Regions from separate parts of the Thalassospira sp. UBA848 genome, predicted to be linked through region 1. Evidence: predicted binding sites of a transcription regulator. Region 1 holds the regulator's gene; the other holds the start of a gene.
What was found. Region 1 encodes PhoB, which activates phosphate uptake and scavenging genes when phosphate is short. Its sites were predicted from a motif close to TNTCATAAAACTGTCA; they were not measured.

Region 1 (10,138 bases):
GAACCGCGTCGCAAATCTCTTGCGGATTTGTCCCTATTTTCAGGGGCGTTTTGGCACATTGCGCGTCGAAATCTTCCTGTGTTTGTCGGCTACTAGGCAGTGCCGGCCCCGGTCCGATGGCATTCACCCGAATTTTCGGGGCCAAAGCCAGCGAAAGCGTCTGGGTCAGGGTCCAAAGGCCAGCCTTTGACAAGGTATAGGTCATGAAATGCGGTGTCAGATTCCATACACGCTGATCAATCAGGTTCAGGATCGCGCCCTTGCAGTCGTCTGGCAGATGCCGGGCAAATTGCTGCGAAAGGACAAACGGCGCACGCAAATTGGTTTCCATATGCAGATCCCAACTGTCGCGCGTCGCACTGCCGACATCATCAAACTCAAAGGTCGAGGCGTTATTAATCAGAACGCCAATCGGACCAAGCTGTTTGGCGGCATCTGCGACAAGGCGGTGGGTATCTTCTTCGTTGGTGAGATCGGCCGAAACAACACAGGCCCGCCGGCCAAGATCACGTATCTCCGCGGCCAGTGTTTCGGCATCACTTTTCGAACTGTTGCAATGAAGGGCGATATCATACCCCTGCCGTGCCAGATCAAGGCTCAGGGCCCGGCCAATGCGCTTTGCCGCGCCGGTAATCAAAGCCGTCTTTGGAAATTGACCTGTCATTGCTGCCTCGATCCTTACCATATGGTCCCGTCCGGTGACTGACCAGCCGGGAACTGATTGAACTGACTATGCTACGACAAGTTGGAAGACATAGACCAGATAGGCGATCACGAATGCAATGCCGGTGATGCGCGAAATCTTGCGCAAGGCATAAGCCACCAGAAGCAACAGGACCGTAACCGCCAACATGATCCAGATATCGGCATTCATGATCTGTTCAGGCACCGGGATCGGGGCGATCAGCGAAACACCGCCAATAATAACAAGCAGGTTCAAAAGGTTCGATCCAAACACGTTGCCAAGTGCGACATCGGCATGCCCGCGGAAGGCGGCAACAACCGAAGCGGCCAGTTCCGGCAATGAGGTTCCGAATGCGACAAGGGTCAGACCAATAACGGCCTCGGACACGCCAAACTGACGGGCCACGGTTACCCCGCCTTCAACCAACCAGTCCGCACCGAGCATCAAACCGACAATACCGATCAGGGTCGCGATAATCGGTTTGATCCAGCCTTTGGGTTTTTCACCGATTTCATCGACTTCTTCTTCGTGCAGATGGCTGGCATCACTGGGTGAATTCTTGTCATGCTGATAGGTAAAGTACCAGATCGCAGCCAATACACAGAGCATGAGCGCCCCGGCCCAGCGTTCGATCACGCCAAACATGCACAACCCGATGAAAAGCACCGTGCCCAGCAACATGGTGCCACCATCCCGAACAACAGTTACGCGCGCGGCCGCCACAGGCTTAAGCAACGCAACCGCCCCGAGAATAAGCAAAATATTGGCGATGTTGGAACCAACCACGTTGCCCATGGCAATATCGGCCGTGCCTTTGAGTGCGGCATTCAGGGATACGACAAATTCGGGTGCCGACGTGCCGGCCGCCACAATCGTCAAACCGACAATCACCTTGGAAACGCCCAGCAAAAGGGCCAGACCAACCGCACCCCGCACAATAAATTCACCACCCGCCGTCAATAAGACAAGGCCCGCGACGATCTGAAGATAGGGGATAAGCTGTTCCAAAATATATGCTCGTCTGAAAAGCGATTAAACCGGCCCTTGATCGGGCTCGCGGAAGATGGCATTTGGCAGACCGGATGGCAAGCCATCAGAAGATGACATTCTTCACGACCTGGCAACATGTCCCGGACGTCTTATGGCATTTCGCGTTCATGGGGATGCGTACCGTTCTGGTGGAAGTTCTGTGAATTTCGCAATTGCGCTAAATTTACCCACGACTGGCAGGGTTATTTTCGTTATCCTGTTATTCTCGTTATTTTCAGATATTTAAGCCCTGACTACAGGGCCTGAAACCCAGTGACTGTTTGACCGCCTTCCGGATCGTTTTTCGCCATGCATCACAGCGTCCTGTTCGAGCTGTTCCTTATTCTGACTGCCGCAATCATTGCGGTGCCCATCGCTCACAAGCTGCGTGCCAATTCGATCATCGGCTTTCTGATTGGTGGTTTCTTTATCGGCCCGTTTGGCTTTGGCCTGATTAGTGAACGTGAAGACATCTCCACGGTTGCAGAACTTGGCGTTGTTTTTCTGCTGTTCATGATCGGTTTGGAACTGTCGCGCGAACGATTGCGCGTTATTGGCGGGCGGTTTGCCGCACTTGGGCTGTTTCAGATACTTGTCTCGATGCTCGCCCTTCTGGGCCTGATGATCGTTATGGAATTTGCCCTGCCAACCGCGCTGGTCATTGCAGGCGCACTGGCATTGTCATCAACGGCCATCATCCTCAAACAGCTTTCTGATGACCGGCAGCTCAATACCCGGTTCGGGCGCGCGGCCCTTGCCATCCTGCTTTTGCAGGACGTGGCGGTTGGCCCGTTCCTGATCATGGTGCAGGCCGCAGGCGATGCGGGGACTGAAACAAGCCCGTGGATCAGCATCTTGCTTGGTTTCGGGGCGGTTGCCTTGCTGTTGCTGGTCGGGCGTTATTTGTTGCCACGTCTGTTTCGCTATATCGCCTCTCTTAAAAATCCGGAACTGTTTGCCATTGGCACATTGTTTGTCGTTCTGGCGGCCAGCACACTTACCGAAGTGTCCGGGCTTTCCATGGCGCTTGGCGCCTTCATTGCCGGTGTGATGCTGGCCGAAACCGAATTCCGCCATCAGATCGAAGCCGACATTGCGCCGTTCCGTGGTGTGTTCCTGTCGCTGTTCTTCATGTCGGTGGGCATGTCGGTCAATGTCGACGTGGTCTACAACGAATTTGGCACCATCATGATGTGGCTGGTGTTGCTGCTGGTGATCAAGACGGCCGTGCTTTTTGTTCTGGCACGCGCGATCAAGTTTGAAACCGGTTCTGCCATTCGTGTCGCGCTTAGCCTTGCGGCGGGTGGCGAATTTGCCTTTGTGATGTTTGCACTGGCCGCGCAAAACGGGGCGGTGCCACTTGATATTGCGGCGATGCTGATCCCGGTGGTGGCGATTTCGATGGCGCTGACCCCGACCCTGATCAGTCTGGGCCACAAGATCGAGGAAAAGCTGCATCCCAAAGAAGAAGACCAGCTTGGCAGGATTTCCGAGGAATCCGAGGGCATTCATCAGCATGTTCTGGTGATCGGCAGCGGCCGTGTTGGTCGGGTTCTGGCACGGTTGCTCAAAACCCGCAACATCCCGTTCCTTGTCCTTGATAGTGACGCACAGCAGGTTTCGCGGGGGCGGGCAGAAGGCCTTCCGGTTTACTTTGCCGACGGGTCCAGACCGGAAACTTTCCGGGCTGCACATACGGATGAAGCAAAAATTGCGGTTGTTGCCATGGGGAACCCGCATGCCACGGAAAAAACCGTTGCCCTTTTGCGACAACATTACCCGCATCTGAAGATCTTTGCCCGTGCGCAGGACATCACCCATATCGGGCCACTGTCGCGCCATGGCGCGGATGCCGCCATTCCCGAAGTTCTCGAAACCGGCTTGCGGTTATCCGATCATGTTTTGGCCGCCTGCGACGTACCACAAGAAGATATCGATGCGGAAATCGCCAAGTTCCGCCGCGCGGATATGTTGTTGATGAACGAACTGGCCCCGCGCATGCAGCGCAAACAGGCCAGCGGGGATGCCAAGGAAAGCGGCACCAAGGACAGCACCACCAAGGACAAGCCCTGATCATCAACAGGACGAAACAAAAAACCCCCGTTGATACATGCAACGGGGGTTTTTTGATGACGTCGGTCGGGAAAATGACGTTTAGACGGCGGTTTCTGCATCCAGTGCATAACCGGCCGCACGGACGGTGCGGATGATATCGCGCGTACCCTTGACGTCGTTCAACGCCTTGCGCAGGCGGCGTATGTGAACATCAACCGTGCGGGTTTCGACATAGATGTTCGGGCCCCAAACAGCGTTAAGCAGCTGTTCGCGAGAGAAAACACGCCCCGGATGTTCCAGGAAATAGCGCAAAAGACGGAATTCCGTCGGGCCAAGATGGATGGCCTTGCCGTTGCGACTGACACGATGGGCGGCGAGATCCATTTCGATATCGGAATAGATCAACTGCCCTTGTGGTTGCGCCGGACCGGATCGGCGTAGCAAAGCGCGGATGCGGGCCAGCAATTCACCAATGGCAAACGGCTTGGTGACATAGTCATCAGCCCCGGTATCAAGACCGCGGATACGATCACCTTCTTCGCCACGGGCCGTAACCATGATCACCGGCAAATCGCGGCTTTCAGGTTTGCGACGGATCTGGCGGCAGACTTCGATACCCGACATCACCGGCAGCATCCAGTCGAGCAAAACAAGATCGACATGGGTTTCTGCCAGAATTTTCAACGCTTCGTCACCGTCTCCGGCTTCGACAACCTGCATCCCCTCTCGTTCGAGGTTGTAGCGCAACATGGTTACGATTGCAGCCTCGTCCTCGACGATAAGAACCGTTGGGTCCATCTTCCTATGCTCCAGTGTCACTCATTCGGTTCGACGACCGCGAAATTCGCAGCGTCGTTTTTTGGCCGATCAATCCCCGGCAGGTCTTCGCCCTTGATCCGGTAATAGATCGTCTCGGCGATGTTGGTGGCGTGGTCGCCAATACGTTCGATGTTCTTGGCGATGAACAACAGATGGGTCGACGCGGTAATGTTGCGCGGATCTTCCATCATGTAGGTCAGCAATTCGCGGAACAGCGAATTGTACATGTCGTCCACTTCCTGATCGCGTTCCCAAACCCGGTGGGCCTTTTCAGCGTCGCTTTCGATATAGGCGTCCAGAACATCCTTGATGATTTCCTGGGCCAGCTTGGCCATGTTCGGGATCGCCTGAACCGGGCGGATCGGCGGGATCTGGTTCAGAACCTGTGCGCGTTTGGCGATGTTCTTTGCCAAATCACCGATGCGTTCAAGATCGTTTGACAGCTTAAGGGCCGTAACGACCTGACGCAGGTCATCTGCCATCGGCTGACGCAGGGCCAGAAGACGGACGGCAAAGTCCTGTACTTCCTGTTCAAGAACGTCGATGCGCTGATCGGACAGGATGACTTTCTCGGCCAACTCGGAATCGCGTTTAACGATGGAACGGATCGACGAAATAAGCTGGCTTTCGGCAAGCCCGCCCATCTGCGAAATGATGTTGTTCAGACGGGTCAGTTCCTCGTCGAACGAACTTACGATATGGGTATGATCTTCAGCCATTTATGCGTACTCCTGGTGTCGCTTAACCGAAGCGGCCGGTAATGTAACCCTTGGTGCGTTCGTCCTTCGGGTTGGTAAAGATTTGATCGGTTTCGCCAACTTCAACCAGCTTGCCAAGGTGGAAGAACGCGGTGCGCTGCGACACACGGGCGGCCTGCTGCATGGAGTGGGTGACGATCACAATCGTGTAGTTCGAACGCAACTCATCGATCAGTTCCTCGACCTTGGCGGTCGCAATCGGATCAAGTGCCGAGCACGGCTCATCCATCAGGATGACTTCCGGGCTGACGGCCACCGCACGCGCAATGCAAAGACGCTGCTGCTGACCACCGGAAAGACCAGTTGCAGGCGACTGCAGGCGGTCTTTGACTTCCTTGAGAAGACCGGCACGTTCAAGCGAGGTCATGACGATTTCGTCAAGTTCATCGCGCGAATTGACCAAGCCATGAATACGCGGGCCATAGGCCACATTGTCATAGATGGTTTTCGGGAACGGGTTCGGTTTCTGGAACACCATACCGATGCGCGCGCGCAGCTGAACCACGTCAATGCGCTTGTCATAGATATCGCGACCATCAAGGGTGACTTCACCCTTGAGGGTGACACCGTCAATCGTGTCATTCATCCGGTTCAGGCAGCGCAGGAAGGTGGATTTACCACAGCCCGACGGGCCGATCAGCGCGGTCACCTGCTGTTCGGCGATATCAAGGTTGACCTCATAAAGGGCCTGATTATCGCTATAGAAAAGATCAAGGTTACGCGCGGTCATTTTCGGTTTTTCGACCGACGGCTCTGCCGTCATTGCGCTCTGGGATACAGCAGCCATTTTACCACTTCCGTTCAAATTTTTTGCGCAGATACACAGCCAGTCCATTCATCAGGACAAGGAAGGCCAGCAACACCATAATCGCAGCCGAGGTTTTCTCGACAAAGGCACGTTCCGGGCTGTCTGCCCACAGATAGATCTGCACCGGCAGAACCGTTGCCGGGTCAAGAGCCCCGCCCGGGATATCGACAATAAAGGCCACCATACCGATCATCAGAAGCGGTGCGGTTTCGCCCAGTGCCTGCGCCATGCCAATAATCGTGCCGGTCAGAATGCCCGGCATGGCAAGCGGCAAGACATGATGGGTCACAGTCTGAACCGGTGATGCGCCAAGACCAAGTGCTGCCTGCCGGATCGACGGCGGCACCGCCTTGATGGCTGCACGCGAGGCAATGATGATGGTTGGCAAGGTCATGAGTGCGAGCGTCAGACCACCGACAACCGGGGCCGAACGCGGCAAATGCATGACATTAAGGTAAACCTCAAGACCGAGCAGACCAAACACGATGGACGGTACGGCCGCCAGGTTGTTGATATTGACCTCGACAATCTGGGTGAAGCGGTTTTTCGGTGCGAACTCTTCGAGATAGACCGCAGCCAGAACGCCAATCGGGAAGGACAGCGCCAGCGTCACCAGCAGGGTATAGAACGACCCAACAGCCGCCCCCCAAATCCCGGCAAGTTCCGGTTCGCGGGAATCCCCACTGGTAAAGAAGCGGGTGTGGAACTGTTTTTCCACCGCACCGGCTTCGACCAGCTGGTTATACCAGCTTACTTCCTGATCATTGAGGCGACGGTCGCCTTCATCGACGGTGGGATCAATATAGCCCTTGTTGAGCATATCGAAATCGTCACCCGAGATCAGCCAGATGGTGCGCGTTTGGCCAATCAGGCTCGGATTTTCGAGAACCCGTTCGCGCAGGTCATAAGATGCACCACCTGAAACGATGCCATAAAGGTTTCGCTTTTCACTGCGCGAGGTCACATCCGGGAAACGTTCCCGCAAGGCCTGTTTGATGAGGCCATCAAAGTTCGCACGACCAATCACGTCCGGATCACCGGTCCCTTCGGGATCAATGACCGCCGGATCAAAGGTAATTTCGAGCTGGACATAGGTCTGGTAAAAGGCGCTGTAGCCTTTTGATCCAATCGAAAACACCAGAACGAACAGGGCCAGAAGCGCGATACCAATCGCAACCAGGCCATACATTTTAAAGCGGCGTTCAGCGGCGTAACGTTTTTTGATTTGACGCGCAATCTTCGGACTATCCCAGTCAACCGGCTTACGCAGATTGTCAGAGATCACCTTGGCCGCAGCTCTGTCTTCCATAAGAGATGCCATATCAGTCATATTTCTCGCGATACTTCTGAACAACCTTAAGGGCAAATACGTTCAAGCCCAAGGTGACAAGGAAAAGAACCAGCCCCAACGCAAAGGCCGAAAGGGTTTTTGCACTGTCAAACTCCTGATCCCCGACCAGAAGGGTCACGATCTGCACGGTAACGGTCGTAACAGCCTGAAGCGGGTTTGCCGTCATGTTTGCGGCAAGACCAGCCGCCATCACCACAATCATGGTTTCACCAATCGCACGGGACACTGCCAGCAGAACCGCACCGACAATACCCGGAAGTGCGGCCGGGAAAATCACATTGCGGATGGTTTCGGATTTGGTTGCGCCCAAGCCGTAAGAACCATCGCGCAGGGATTTCGGCACCTGCGACATGACGTCATCAGACAGTGACGAAACAAACGGAATGATCATCACACCCATGACAAGACCAGCCGCCAGCGCACTTTCGGAGCTGACATCAAGACCAAGGATCGCGCCATTATCACGCAGGAACGGAGCCACGGTCAGCGCAGCAAAGAAGCCATAAACAACCGTCGGCACACCCGCCAGAATTTCAAGTGCAGGCTTGGCCACCGCGCGGAATTTCGGCGATGCATATTCGCCCATGTAGATTGCCGAAAACAGGCCGATCGGAACGGCCACGCACATGGCAATCAGGGTAATCAGTAGCGTGCCGACAAAGAGCGGGATCGCACCAAAGGCACCCTCGGAGGCAACCTGATCGGCACGAATGGCAGTTTGCGGGCTCCATTCCAGACCAAACAGGAACTCAAGCGGGTTGATCTTGGTAAAGAAGTGTAGTGCTTCGAACAGTAGCGAAAAGACAATGCCGACGGTCGACAGGATCGCAATCGCCGAGCAGGCAATCATCACATAGCGCGCGATGCGTTCGATATTGTTGCGCGCGCGCATGTCTGCGGTGATTTTGCGATATGACAGCGACAAGCCAAGCACAGCGCCGCTCAGCATCACGACGACAAGGGCGGCATTGGCAATCGTCTGAATGTTGGCAAGACGGCGACCGGCATCAACAATTTCCGGTTCGACCGTCAGATGCTGACCATTTCCGTCAGCAATCAGTGAAATAGAGTTAAGCGCAAGCGACAGGCGACCGGAGTCACTGACAATTTCCTGTGGCAGATCTGAAACGATCAGGGCTTCGATCACTGATCCCTGAAAACAATACCAGATCAAAAGCAAAAACAGCGCGGGAAGCCCGCACCAGGCTGCTGTATAGGCCCCGTAGTGAACCGGCAAGGAATGAAGATTGCTGTGTCGGCCGCCCGAGAGCGCTACGGCCCGCTGGCGTCCAAAATAAAAGGACAGCGCGCAAAGTGCGGCAACCGCGAGCAACAGGAAAGACAGGGACATTATATTAGATCCGTTCGCCAGATGAGCCTGCAAAGGTCAGTTCGTGAGGCCAATAGGACAGAAACTATAAACAAATCAAGTCAGGATATAAAGAAACCGGTGGCAGCGCACGCCGCCACCGGTTGAAAGATCGCGTTACATGCTCAGCGGCGAAAGGTTCATCGCTGCGTTGCGTACGGCTTCACGCTCTGCTGCATCCATCGGGATGAGACCGCGGTCAGCAAGGTAACCTTCGTCACCCCAAGCTTTGTCGGCGGTGAATTCAGCCAAGTATTCCTTGATGCCCGGGATGGTGCCAACGTGCGCGTTCTTCACGTAGAAGTACAGCGAACGGGAAACCGGGTAATCACCAGCAGAGATTGCTTCGAAGGTCGGAGCAACACCGGCGATCATGGAGCCCTGGAGCTTGTCGCCGTTCTGGTCAAGGAAGGAGAAGCCGAAGATGCCAAGGGCATCGTGGTTTGCTTCAAGCTTCTGAACGATCAGGTTGTCGTTCTCGCCTGCTTCAACATAACCACCGTCTTCACGAACGCCAGCGCAGACAGCTTTGAACTGGTCTTTGTTGGTTTCTTCAAGAGCGGCGATAACCGGGAACTCTTCGCAAGCTTCTTCGAGTACCAGCTCGGTGAAGGCATCACGAGTACCGGAGGTCGGCGGCGGGCCGAGAACTTCGATTTTAACGTCCGGCAGGCTCGGATCGATTTCCGACCAGGTGGTGTAGAAGTTGTCTACGAGCGACTTGCCGTCTTTGGACGGAACGGTTTTTGCCAGAGCAAGGAAGATCTGCTCTTTGGTCAGGTCAAGCTGCGGGGCCGCGTTGGAGTTCGACAGAACAATGCCGTCGTAACCAACTTTAACTTCGGTAACTTCCGAAATGCCGTTTGCAGCGCATTTTTCAACTTCGGACTTCTTGATGCGACGCGAAGCGTTGGTGATGTCCGGGTGCTGTTCGCCAACACCGGCACAGAACAGCTTCAGACCACCGCCAGAACCGGTCGATTCAATAACCGGCGTCTTGAAAGAGGTGGTTTTACCGAATTCTTCTGCAACCGCGGTTGCAAACGGGAAGACGGTGGACGAACCAACGATACGAATCTGGTCGCGTGCTTCGGCAGCGCCAGCAAAGGCAACGCTCATCAGCGCCGCAACAGCAAGAGTCTTCTTCATCATAAATTCCCCAATGGTTGTTCCACTTCGGAACGGTGCAACGATCTGCGAGGCGGACTCTAACGCTGGGTGCTTACGGTATTGTGTCGCTTTTGTTAACGTTATGTGACAACGT
Region 2 (10,138 bases), on a different contig from region 1:
TGACCGAACGCGAAGTATTGCTGGACAATGCACCGCATATCATCTGGCCGCTGCGCTTTGTTCTGCCGCACCGCAAGGATCTGCGCCCGGCCTGGATGATCCGTCTTGGATTGTTCCTTTATGACCATCTTGGCGGGCGCAAAAAGCTTCCGGCGTCCGAGGGCATTTCATTCGCCAAGCACGTATCCGGTGCGCCCCTGCGGGACGAGATGACAAAGGGCTTTGTCTATTCCGATTGCTGGGTTGATGATGCGCGCCTTGTGGTCCTGAACGCAATGGACGCGAAGGACATGGGGGCCGAGATTTTGACCCGTACCGAATGTGTCGGGGCGAGCCGGTCAGATGATGGTTGGAATGTGACGCTGCGCGATCAGGAAACAGGCGAAAACCGCTCTGTGTCAGGCCGCATGCTGATCAATGCCGCCGGGCCATGGTGTGCCGATCTGATCAATCCGGAAAACGGTGTCGTCAAATCCGATACCAGGGCCAATATCCGCCTGGTCAAGGGCAGCCATATTGTCGTGCCCAAGATGTTTGATCATGATTTCTGCTATATCTTCCAGAACGGCGATGGCCGCATTGTTTTTGCTATTCCCTATCAGGATGACTTCACCCTGATCGGCACCACGGATGTCGATTTCAAGGGCGATCCGTCCACGGTCAAGATTGATCAGGATGAAATCGATTATCTTTGCAAGCTTGCCAGCGGCTATTTCAAAAAGCCGATCGCATCGGATGATGTCGTCTGGACCTATTCCGGGGTGCGGCCGCTTTATGCCGGTGAAGGCGCGGAAGCGAACGCGTCCAAGGTATCGCGTGATTACACCCTGAAACTCGAAGCCAATGGTCATCAGGCCCCGGCACTTCATGTCTTTGGCGGTAAAATCACCACCTATCGCAAGCTTGCCGAACATGCGCTTCAGATCATCTCAAGGGAACTGGGTGCCAAGGATACCCCCTGGACGGCGGGGGCATCATTGCCGGGCGGGGATTTCCCCAATGCATCTTATGACGCGGCCTTTGCATCCTATGCTGCACGCTATGACTGGATGGACGCGGTGATGCTCAAACGCCTTCTGCGCGCTTATGGTACGCGGATCGAACAGATCATTGGCAATGCCAAGGGTGTTCGTGATCTTGGCAAATGTTATGGCCATGACCTGTATGAGGCAGAGGTCCGCTATCTGATTGATAACGAATGGGTGCGCGACATCAATGATCTGCTCTGGCGTCGTTCCAAGCTTGGTCTGCGTCTGTCTGGCGATCAGGTTGCGGATCTTGGCGAACGTCTTGCACAAGAAAACCGCGACCATAAATCGGTTGCGGCTGAATAAGCCATCTCATGCCCGCGAACTGTCAGGCTTGATGGTTGGACAGTTCGCGGCGCAATCTTTGAAGCAGGGACCTGAGTTCTTGCTTGCGCGCAGGCGTGATATCGCGCCAGTCGCGATCATGGATCGCCCCTTCAAGCGCATAAAGATAATTCAGGCTGATTTTCTGTTCGCTGGCAAAGCGAAACAGCAATCGGCATGTGGTTTCCTCAATGCCGAGTGCGCGCAACTGATCACCGTTTTCAATTCCGATTTCGCTGAGTTCCCGCGAAGAGGTCGGGCCAATATTACGCATGTCATTTCTTCTTTCGCGCGATAAATCTTCTCCCTGTCGATGATGCGTCTGCCACCTGACAGTCTTGATAAACTGCGCTATGGTCGGTTTGTTTTCAACTGATTACCTCGACTGGTTCGCTGATGCCCGCAGTCCTGAAACCCATCCTTGCAAGTGTTGTACTGCTTCTTGTGACCATACCGGTGGCAAGGGCTGCTGGTGATGTTGTCGCGCTCGAAACCTGGTCGATGATGATCGGCCTGGTCGGTGGTCTTGCCTTGTTCCTGTACGGGATGGATCATCTTGCCGGGGCGCTCAAAACCCTTGCCGGGGCAAGGTTGCGCCGGGTGCTGTCGGGCATGACACGCAATCGCCTGTGGGCGGCGGTATCGGGTGCGGTCATTACCGGGTTGGTTCAATCTTCAAGCGTTACAACCGTGCTTGTGGTCGGGTTCGTCTCAGCCGGGTTGATGCCCTTTGCCCAATCGATTGCCGTGATCATGGGTGCGAATATGGGCAGCACACTGACAGCCCAGATCATTGCCTTTCGCGTGGATGCCATCGCGCCGCTTTTCATTGCGATTGGTTTTGCCATGACGATGCTGGCCGATCGAAAACGCTTTTCGCTGATCGGCAAGGCGGTGCTGGGTATGGGGATGCTGTTCTTTGGCATGGGCATGATGAGCAATGCCATGGAACCGCTGCGAACCTATGCCCCGTTCATTGACCTGATGAGCCAGATGAGCAATCCGTTTCTGGCCATGCTGGTGGCGGCGGCTTTTACTGCGCTGGTGCAATCAAGTGCCGCGACCATGGGGATTGTCATTGTTCTTGCCGGGCAGGGGCTGGTGCCCCTTGAAAGCGGGATCGCGCTTATTTTCGGGGCCAATATCGGCACATGCGTTACGGCCCTTCTGGTGACGATTGGCAAGAACCGCGATGCATTTCGAACCGCCCTTGGACATATCCTGTTTAATGTGGTCGGGGTTTTGATCTGGTTGCCCTTCATCGATCAATTGGCGCGTTTGGTTGAGGTCATTACCACTGGCCGCACACCAGAAACGACGGATATCGCGCGCGAAATCGCCAATGCTCACACGATCTTCAATGTCGCCAACGTCATCCTGATGATCGGCTTTGTGCCGTGGATCGCGCGTTTGATTGAAAAGCTCGTCCCCGCAGAAATCGATGCAGAGCCACGGCTCAACCCGGAACCGAAATACGTTATTCACGAACTGACCGTGGCTCCGGCCGCCGCACTCAGTTTGCTGCGGAGTGAAGTCATGCATATGGGGGATGTGGTGATTGATGTGGTGCGCCTTGGCCGGGAAAACTTGCGCAATCCGACACGCCCGAAGCTTAAAAAGCTTGGTGAACTGGATGACGGGATCGATAGCCTGCAGGATGCGATTGCGCTGTTTGCCGCCAAGTTGCGCCGGGCCGAACTGCTGGCGGGCGACGTTAACCGGATGCAGAACGAGCTTGCGGTCAGCAACCATCTTGAGGCGGTTGGTGATCTGATCAGCGAGGAAATGGTCAAGCTGGTCGGCGAATGGCTTGATATCCGCCACATGCCATCAGATGAAAGCCGCCAGAAAATGGCAGAGCTTTACGAAATCGCCGAGGACTGCCTGAAACAGGCCATGACCGCCTTCACGGCCGAGGATATTGAGGCCGCCAACCATGTGCTTGGCCGCAAGAGTGAATTTGCTACCAAACTTGATGCCACACTGCGCAAGGTCAGTGATGAGATCGGCCCGCGTGACCTTGATATTCGCCGTTACCGGATTGAGGTCGCCATGGTGGAGCGCATCAACCGCCTGTATGAGCGCGCGCGCCGGATCGCACATGCGACAATCGCGATCAAAAATCAGGAAGAACCCGCCCCGGATGAACAGAACGCGGCATCGACAATTGCCGACGCCATGTAATTCGCGAACAGATCAGCGATCCGCGGGTGGTGTGTCGATGTCCTTTTGCATGACCGTGACATCGCAGGCGCGATACCCCAGATGGTGATAGAAATCCTGCGTCGCGTGGTTATCTGCACGCACCATCAACTGCATGCGCCAAACACCCTGATTACGCAGCCAGTTTTCCCCGACTTCTATCAGGCGGCGACCAAGACCTGATTTCTGCAAATTTGGCGCAACAGCCATATAGTAGACCCAACCACGATGCCCGTCATGACCGGCCATGATGGAGCCGATAATGTTATCGCTGTTATCTTCCCAGACGAAAAGGGTGGCCTCGTCACTTTCAAGGGCAAAGCGCACATCCCATTGCGGCGGATTATACGGGCGATAAAGCCCGGTTTCCTGCCAAAGGGCTGTTAATGCCGGGATGTCCGAAAGGATGGCAGTTCTGGGCTGGGGCTTTGGGGCGTTGGTCGTCATGGTGCTTCTTTCATGGGGCAATATTTAGAAGCACGTCACAATGATTGCATTGTGCACGACCGTCAAACCCAATCGCACGGCAAGCCGATGAAATTAAACGTCAAAACGCAAAACGCCCCAAGGGGAGCCTTGGGGCGCGGTGCGGGTCCGGGGTATCGGTTGGGATGGGGGAAATCCCCGGACCGGGGTGGGGACAATTTTTGACGTTAAACGAATGACTTAGCTGATCGGGCGGCCGGTCACGCTGCTTAGTTCCATTTCGCGGACAATGTCACCGGCTTGGTTGGTGATGGTGGCGCTAAAGGTGCCGCGCGGCGTTTCGCTGATGTCGCCCAATTTGAGTTCGCCATTGCCAAACCGGATCACGATCGCATTGGCAAGAAGCGTCATCTGATCGGCGGTGAATTTGCGATCATAGCGCGATGCCTGATCCATTTTCGGTGTGCCGATCAGTTTGCGCAGGTCATGGCGGGTGCCGCGATCCATGCGGCCGGTTTGTTCATCAAATTTCAGAACCTTGACCACATCACCAGTGGCATTAAGCAAGACAACATCAATCTTGCCTGCTTGTTCGGAGGCCCTGGCTTCACCGGTCTTGAGGTTGGCTTCACCCATTTTCAGAAGCATCGCATCAACCAGCGTGCGGGCTTCATCAATGGTCAATGGCACGGCGCGTTCGCGGCCTTCGCCATGGAACATGCCGCCTTTGCCATGCTTGCCGTGTTCGCGATATTCACCGCGTTCGCCGCGCATATGGTCGCGATCACCGTGACCGCCGCCAAACATCGACCACTCGCCGCCATGGTCACGTTCGCCCGGTGATGCATAAGTCGCAGCAAGCGGGGTGGCGATCATGGTGGTGGCGATCAGTGTGGCGGCAAGTTTAAGCGTGTTTTTGCGTTTCATCGGGGACCTCATCAGGTTTGTGGGGGATCAATGTGTTGAGGTCCGTTATCGCCTACGATTGTCGCGAAATGATCCCGGAAAACCGGTAAATTGGTCGCAAGATTTGCCAAATGGGCCCTTTGCGACAATCTGATACAAATTGCCGTTTCTGCCGGCGTGACCAACGCGTTAGGTTAGGTTGAGCAAAGAGTTTTGATTTCAGGACCGCATATGAGCGACCAGCCCCACATTCTTGTTGTTGATGATCACCGTGATATCCGTGACCTTCTGGGGCGGTATCTGCGTCAGCATGAATATCGTGTGACGCTGGCATCCGACGGGCGCGAGCTGCGCAAACTGATGAATGATAACATTGCCCCCGCCATGGTTTGTCTTTGATAACCTGTTGCGGGTTCTGGCGTCGGGACTTGTTATCGCGGTCATTGCCTTCTTCCTGGCACGGCGGATTTCCCGGTCATGGGATGTGCTGACCCGTGCGGCCGATCGCGTCGGGCGGGGGGATTACCCCGAACCGGTGCCTGAAACAGGCCCGATTCAAATCCGGCGGGCAACAAAGGCCTTCAACCGTATGACAGCCCGTCTCAAACGCTTTGTCGAGGACCGCACCCGGATGCTGGCAGCAATTTCACACGATCTGCGTACGCCGATCACGTCGCTACGTCTGCGGGCCGAGTTTGTTGAGGACCCGGAAAATCGCGCGCGCATCATCGAGACACTTGATGAAATGGAACAGATGGTCGAAGCGGCCATGACTTTTGCCCGCGAAGAAACCGCAAATGAGGAAACCCGCAAGATCGACCTGACCGCGCTTGTTGAATCCGCGGTCGAGGATCTGGCAGAAACCGGACGCCCGATTGCATTCATCGGGGAGGGGGACCCCCGCGTTTATCCCTGCCGCCCCCTGTCGATCAAACGCGCCTTTGGCAATCTGGCGGCGAATGCGCTGAATTTCGGTGACACGGTCGAGGTCTCGGTGCGTGATGCCGACGATGGCGGTCTGTGGATTGAAATTGCCGATGATGGTCCGGGGATTCCCGTCGAGCAGCGTGAACAGGTGTTTGAACCGTTCTTCAGGATTGAAGAGTCACGCAATCGTGACACCGGGGGCATAGGACTTGGAATGGCGATTGCGCGCACAGCCATCCGTGCCCATGGTGGTGAGATTTACCTTGAAGAATCGCAGAAAAGCGGGCTTCTTGCGCGGATCTACCTGCCACCGGCGCAGCCACAATAGCTGTCATTTCGATCAGTCCGAGGGCCTAAGAATTTTCTCCTGACACAGTGCGACAGTTTTTTGACAAATAGGCCTTGCAAAACAAATGACCAATAGTCATTTGTTGCGTGGATTTTTACTTTGCCAAATCGAGAATTGCGAAATCGCGTTGTTGTTCTATTTAGGGTCTGGATTTGACCCAGCGGCAATGCAACAATCAAGCAGACGAATGGACGGAGCATACCTATGACCAATAACCAGTCTTCAACGGGGGTGGTAACCCCGCTACCCGGGACAAATAACGCGCAGGCCGCGCGCGGTTTTGTGCGTTCTGTGAACGACTGGCTGATGGAATGCGCGCTTGATGATACCGACATAAGCGAGCTTCTGTCAGGTATGGCCAGCCGTTTGGTGGCATCGGGAATTCCGGTTGACCGGGTTATGGTCGCCTTTAAAACCCTGCATCCATTGTACGAGGGGGTGTCTTACATCTGGACCAAGGAAAACGGCCAGGTCGAGCGCACCACCCACATGGGGGGGGATGACAAGGGCCACGACTGGGACGAAAGCCCGATGAAGTGGATGCTTGATAACGATGTCAGCTTCATGCGCCGTCATCTGATTGGTCCAAGCGCAGTTGTTGATTTCCCCATTCTGGAAAGTTTCCGCCGAAAGCGTGGCACGGATTACTATGCGCTGATGACCCCGTTCGTCACGGACAGCGACAGCACACTCGATAGCAACCGCATCTTCATGACCTATCTGACGCGGCGGCCCAGTGGCTTCTCGGACGAGGATCTGGCCATCCTGTCAGGTATCCAGCGCCGGTTTGCGGTGTCGTGCAAAATGCGCATCAACCACGAAGAAACCAGTACCATTCTTGAAACCTATCTTGGTACCGATGCCGGGCAGCGGGTCCGCAATGGCCAGATCAAGCTGGGTGACAGCACCAAGACACGCGCGGTGATCTGGTTTTCGGACATGCGCAACTCGACCTCGGTTGCGACCCATGTCGGCGATGATGCGTTTCTGGGGGAAATGAATGATTTCTTTGGCGCAACAGCGGGTGCGGTTCTCAAGCATGGCGGGCAGGTTCTGCGCTATATCGGCGATGCGACCCTTGCAATCTTCCCGATTGACGAAGACGAAACCAACCTTGAAACCGCCTGTCACGCGGCACTTTATGCTGCGGCCGAAGCACAACTGAATATTGACGCCCTGAATGCGCGGCGCGAGGCAGAAGGAAAGCTGCCGTTCGATTACGGTCTTGGCATGCATGTCGGCGATGTGATTTACGGCAATGTCGGCGTGTCTGAACGTGTCGACTTTACTGTGGTCGGGCAGGCGGCAAACGAGGCCGCCCGTATCGAACAACTTACCAAGCAACTCGGCAAACGCGTTCTTGTCAGCGCGGTCGTGGCGCAATTCATTTCCTGCCCGACGTCAGAAATGGGTGCCTATGAGCTTCCGGGCACCGGGGTCAGTGTTAAACTGTTTGCGCCTGATTTTTCCGAAGCTTGCCACCGTATCGAGCTGATGCGCGCAGGATAGGTTTATTGACTACTTCTGCGCCAATTCAGCAATCCGGGCGAGCAACGCTCCTAAAAGTCTGATCCAAAAACTCAGGCTTATCATGGTGGAAAACACTGGCAAAAATGCCAGCAGGAAGCAAACCGTTGCAGGGAGTGTTTGTTGATAAAGTGCGTAGCCAGAGACGACAGCAATCAACGGCGCGAAAAAAAGACCGGTAACAAATACCCCATACCGATCGAGGGGATTGATTGGGGTCCGTATTTTCCAATGGAATTCGCCGCGCAAAACATCGGGTATGTAGGGTAGAGCAGCGAACACATTCAATGCGAGAATCCCACCATAGATCGACAAGATGACGCCTTGGGGAGCATGGGTTTCGATAAAATGGCTTGCTGGCTCGTTATCAAGCAAGTCGATACACGCGAGGACAAACGCTACGAGCGCAGGCAGTGCAATTATCCTCTGGAAGTGCTTCGAGTATCTGTGATTCATTCACAAATTTTATCGACGAAAAGGTAAGTTGCAACCAATTAGCCCCGTTTGGCGCAACACTATGCCAGATTATCAAAATCCTTCACCACGCTGCTGGCAGCTTCACCAACACTGGTGAAGGTTTTTTGTGCGTCCGTAACCGCCTTGGTCGCGGCAGCGATGATTTCGTCGTAGGGCGACGGTTTGTTTTCTGCGAGCATTTTCTGCATGGCAACACCGGTGGTGGCCGATGCCATCGACATGATATTGCGCATATAGTCGGTTGAATCCTGCACCGCGTAGGCTGCGGCCTGAGCGACCTTTTGATAGGCGACACCATTTGCACCGGGGATCGCCCCGTTCAAGACGGCATGATTGGTGGTGCCGACAGCCTGGACGATCTGCGGGTTCAATGCCGTGCTAAGCGGCGGTGTGCCTGGTGGATTGTCAGGGGCTGCCGGATCGTTGGCAGAATTGCTGCTGCTCGCATCATCCGGGGCGCTGCCATCTTCGCTTTTCTGGCTGGCGGATGCGTCGTTTTGGGACGTGTCAGCGTCGCTGTCAGTTGAACCGCCACTGGCTGACGGGGCACCCGCACTGCCTTGTGCGTTATCCTGGTCACCGCCGTCCGGTTTCGGATCTTCGTTTGGTTTGTTGTCTACGTTAGCCATCGGAAACCTCATTTTCGACTGGTCGCAGGACCGGATTATGGATGGTTGCGAAACAGGGCAGGGCGTTTAAACCATCAGCTGGTCTGGTTGCCGCCACCATTATTTGATCCCATGCCGCCGCCGGAACTATCCAGAATCATTTTGCAGGCACTGGACGTGACGGCATTGCCGATCTGTTGCAGGCCACCCTGGGTCTGCATGGCGTTTTGCATCGACAGACTGATGGAATGAGCCATCGTCTGATACACAAGCCCCATGGCCTGTGCCGGCGCTTCGCCCAGAACCTTTACGTTGTTCTGGGTCACCGCGTCGGTGATTTGTGAATTTACAGGGGTGTTGTCTGCCATTTCACGCCCTCATGTTTATGACCATTGCCGGTCTCAAAGACCGGACTGGTCGGGTGCCTAGCGGCGGGTTGCTGCCAAAATTACGAGAAGTGTCAAAAGCGCATCGCTGTTGTCAGACCGGCCAAGCTTGGCGGTGGCCTGTGCGCCAGCCATGGTGTTGACGGAGTAAAGCTGCATCACGCCCTGATTCGTGGCGGCCTGTGAACACATTGATGCCTGCTGTTGAGCCTGTACTGCGTTCTGGAACAGGATCGATGTCGAGTGCGCCGCACTCTGATAAATCGAACCCATCGCATTCGCAGGTGCAGAGCCAAGAACACTGACCGCACTCTGGGTGACTGAGTCGGTAATCTGACCGTTCACCGGGGTTGGAATTGCCATGTTATCCTCCGAAAAGGCGGTCGGTCTGACCGCATATCCTTAGACGTCGCACGGACGCGGTTGTGATCAATTAGCCAGCCTGCGCGGTGATCATCGCGACAAGCTTCGATGTTGATGTATTGGCAACCTGTTGCATGTTGCCTTGTGTCAGGGTGGCGTTTTCCATCGCAAGACCGGTCGCATGTGAATGTGACTGCATCGCGATGGAAACGGCCTGTGCCGGGCTTTCGCCCAGTACCTTCACGTTGGTCTGGGTAACGGCATCGGTTACTTGCGGGTTGACGATATCGCTCATTACTGGACCTCGTTGCTTTCGCCCTCTTGCCCACCGGCGTTGTCGGGCCCGCCGCGAAACCGTGCATCAATCTCGCCCCAGGCGGTTTCATACCAATGCCGGGCGGCTTCGCCATCGTCTGCGGGATCGTCTTCCGGCGCAGTATCGGGATTGGTGCCGAGCGGTGCGGCCCCGAACTTCAAGTCGGGTTGTTGTTGACGTCCGTCTGCTTCGCCCGGCGCATGACCGGACCGGTTGCGGTAAAAAAATTTGGTTTTTGGTCCTGAACCGACAAGGTGGCTTTTGCGCACTCCATGGTGGTCGCCAGACTGGCAACGGCC

Region 2: the regulator PhoB is predicted to act here: its motif matches at 1,683-1,698, upstream of B2R48_RS11200 (Na/Pi cotransporter family protein).

Annotation. Positions count from the first base shown of each region.
Region 1 covers NZ_DBGS01000135.1:27,155-37,292, forward strand. The annotation lists gene B2R48_RS18425 (SDR family oxidoreductase) at 1-664, opposite strand, end outside; gene B2R48_RS18430 (calcium/sodium antiporter) at 731-1,693, opposite strand; gene B2R48_RS18435 (cation:proton antiporter) at 2,024-3,787, shown strand; gene phoB (phosphate regulon transcriptional regulator PhoB) at 3,869-4,567, opposite strand; gene phoU (phosphate signaling complex protein PhoU) at 4,585-5,307, opposite strand; gene pstB (phosphate ABC transporter ATP-binding protein PstB) at 5,330-6,133, opposite strand; gene pstA (phosphate ABC transporter permease PstA) at 6,135-7,484, opposite strand; gene pstC (phosphate ABC transporter permease subunit PstC) at 7,477-8,856, opposite strand; gene B2R48_RS18465 (PstS family phosphate ABC transporter substrate-binding protein) at 8,992-10,026, opposite strand.
Region 2 covers NZ_DBGS01000080.1:395-10,532, forward strand. The annotation lists gene glpD (glycerol-3-phosphate dehydrogenase) at 1-1,334, shown strand, start outside; gene B2R48_RS11195 (TfoX/Sxy family DNA transformation protein) at 1,357-1,626, opposite strand; gene B2R48_RS11200 (Na/Pi cotransporter family protein) at 1,749-3,536, shown strand; gene B2R48_RS11205 (GNAT family acetyltransferase) at 3,549-4,001, opposite strand; gene B2R48_RS11210 (hypothetical protein) at 4,221-4,907, opposite strand; gene B2R48_RS11215 (response regulator) at 5,118-5,285, shown strand; gene B2R48_RS11220 (ATP-binding protein) at 5,251-6,141, shown strand; gene B2R48_RS11225 (adenylate/guanylate cyclase domain-containing protein) at 6,367-7,671, shown strand; gene B2R48_RS11230 (hypothetical protein) at 7,681-8,064, opposite strand; gene B2R48_RS11235 (hypothetical protein) at 8,205-8,795, opposite strand; gene B2R48_RS11240 (RebB family R body protein) at 8,870-9,142, opposite strand; gene B2R48_RS11245 (RebB family R body protein) at 9,200-9,523, opposite strand; gene B2R48_RS11250 (RebB family R body protein) at 9,594-9,818, opposite strand; gene B2R48_RS11255 (hypothetical protein) at 9,818-10,000, opposite strand; gene B2R48_RS11260 (RebB family R body protein) at 9,997-10,138, opposite strand, start outside.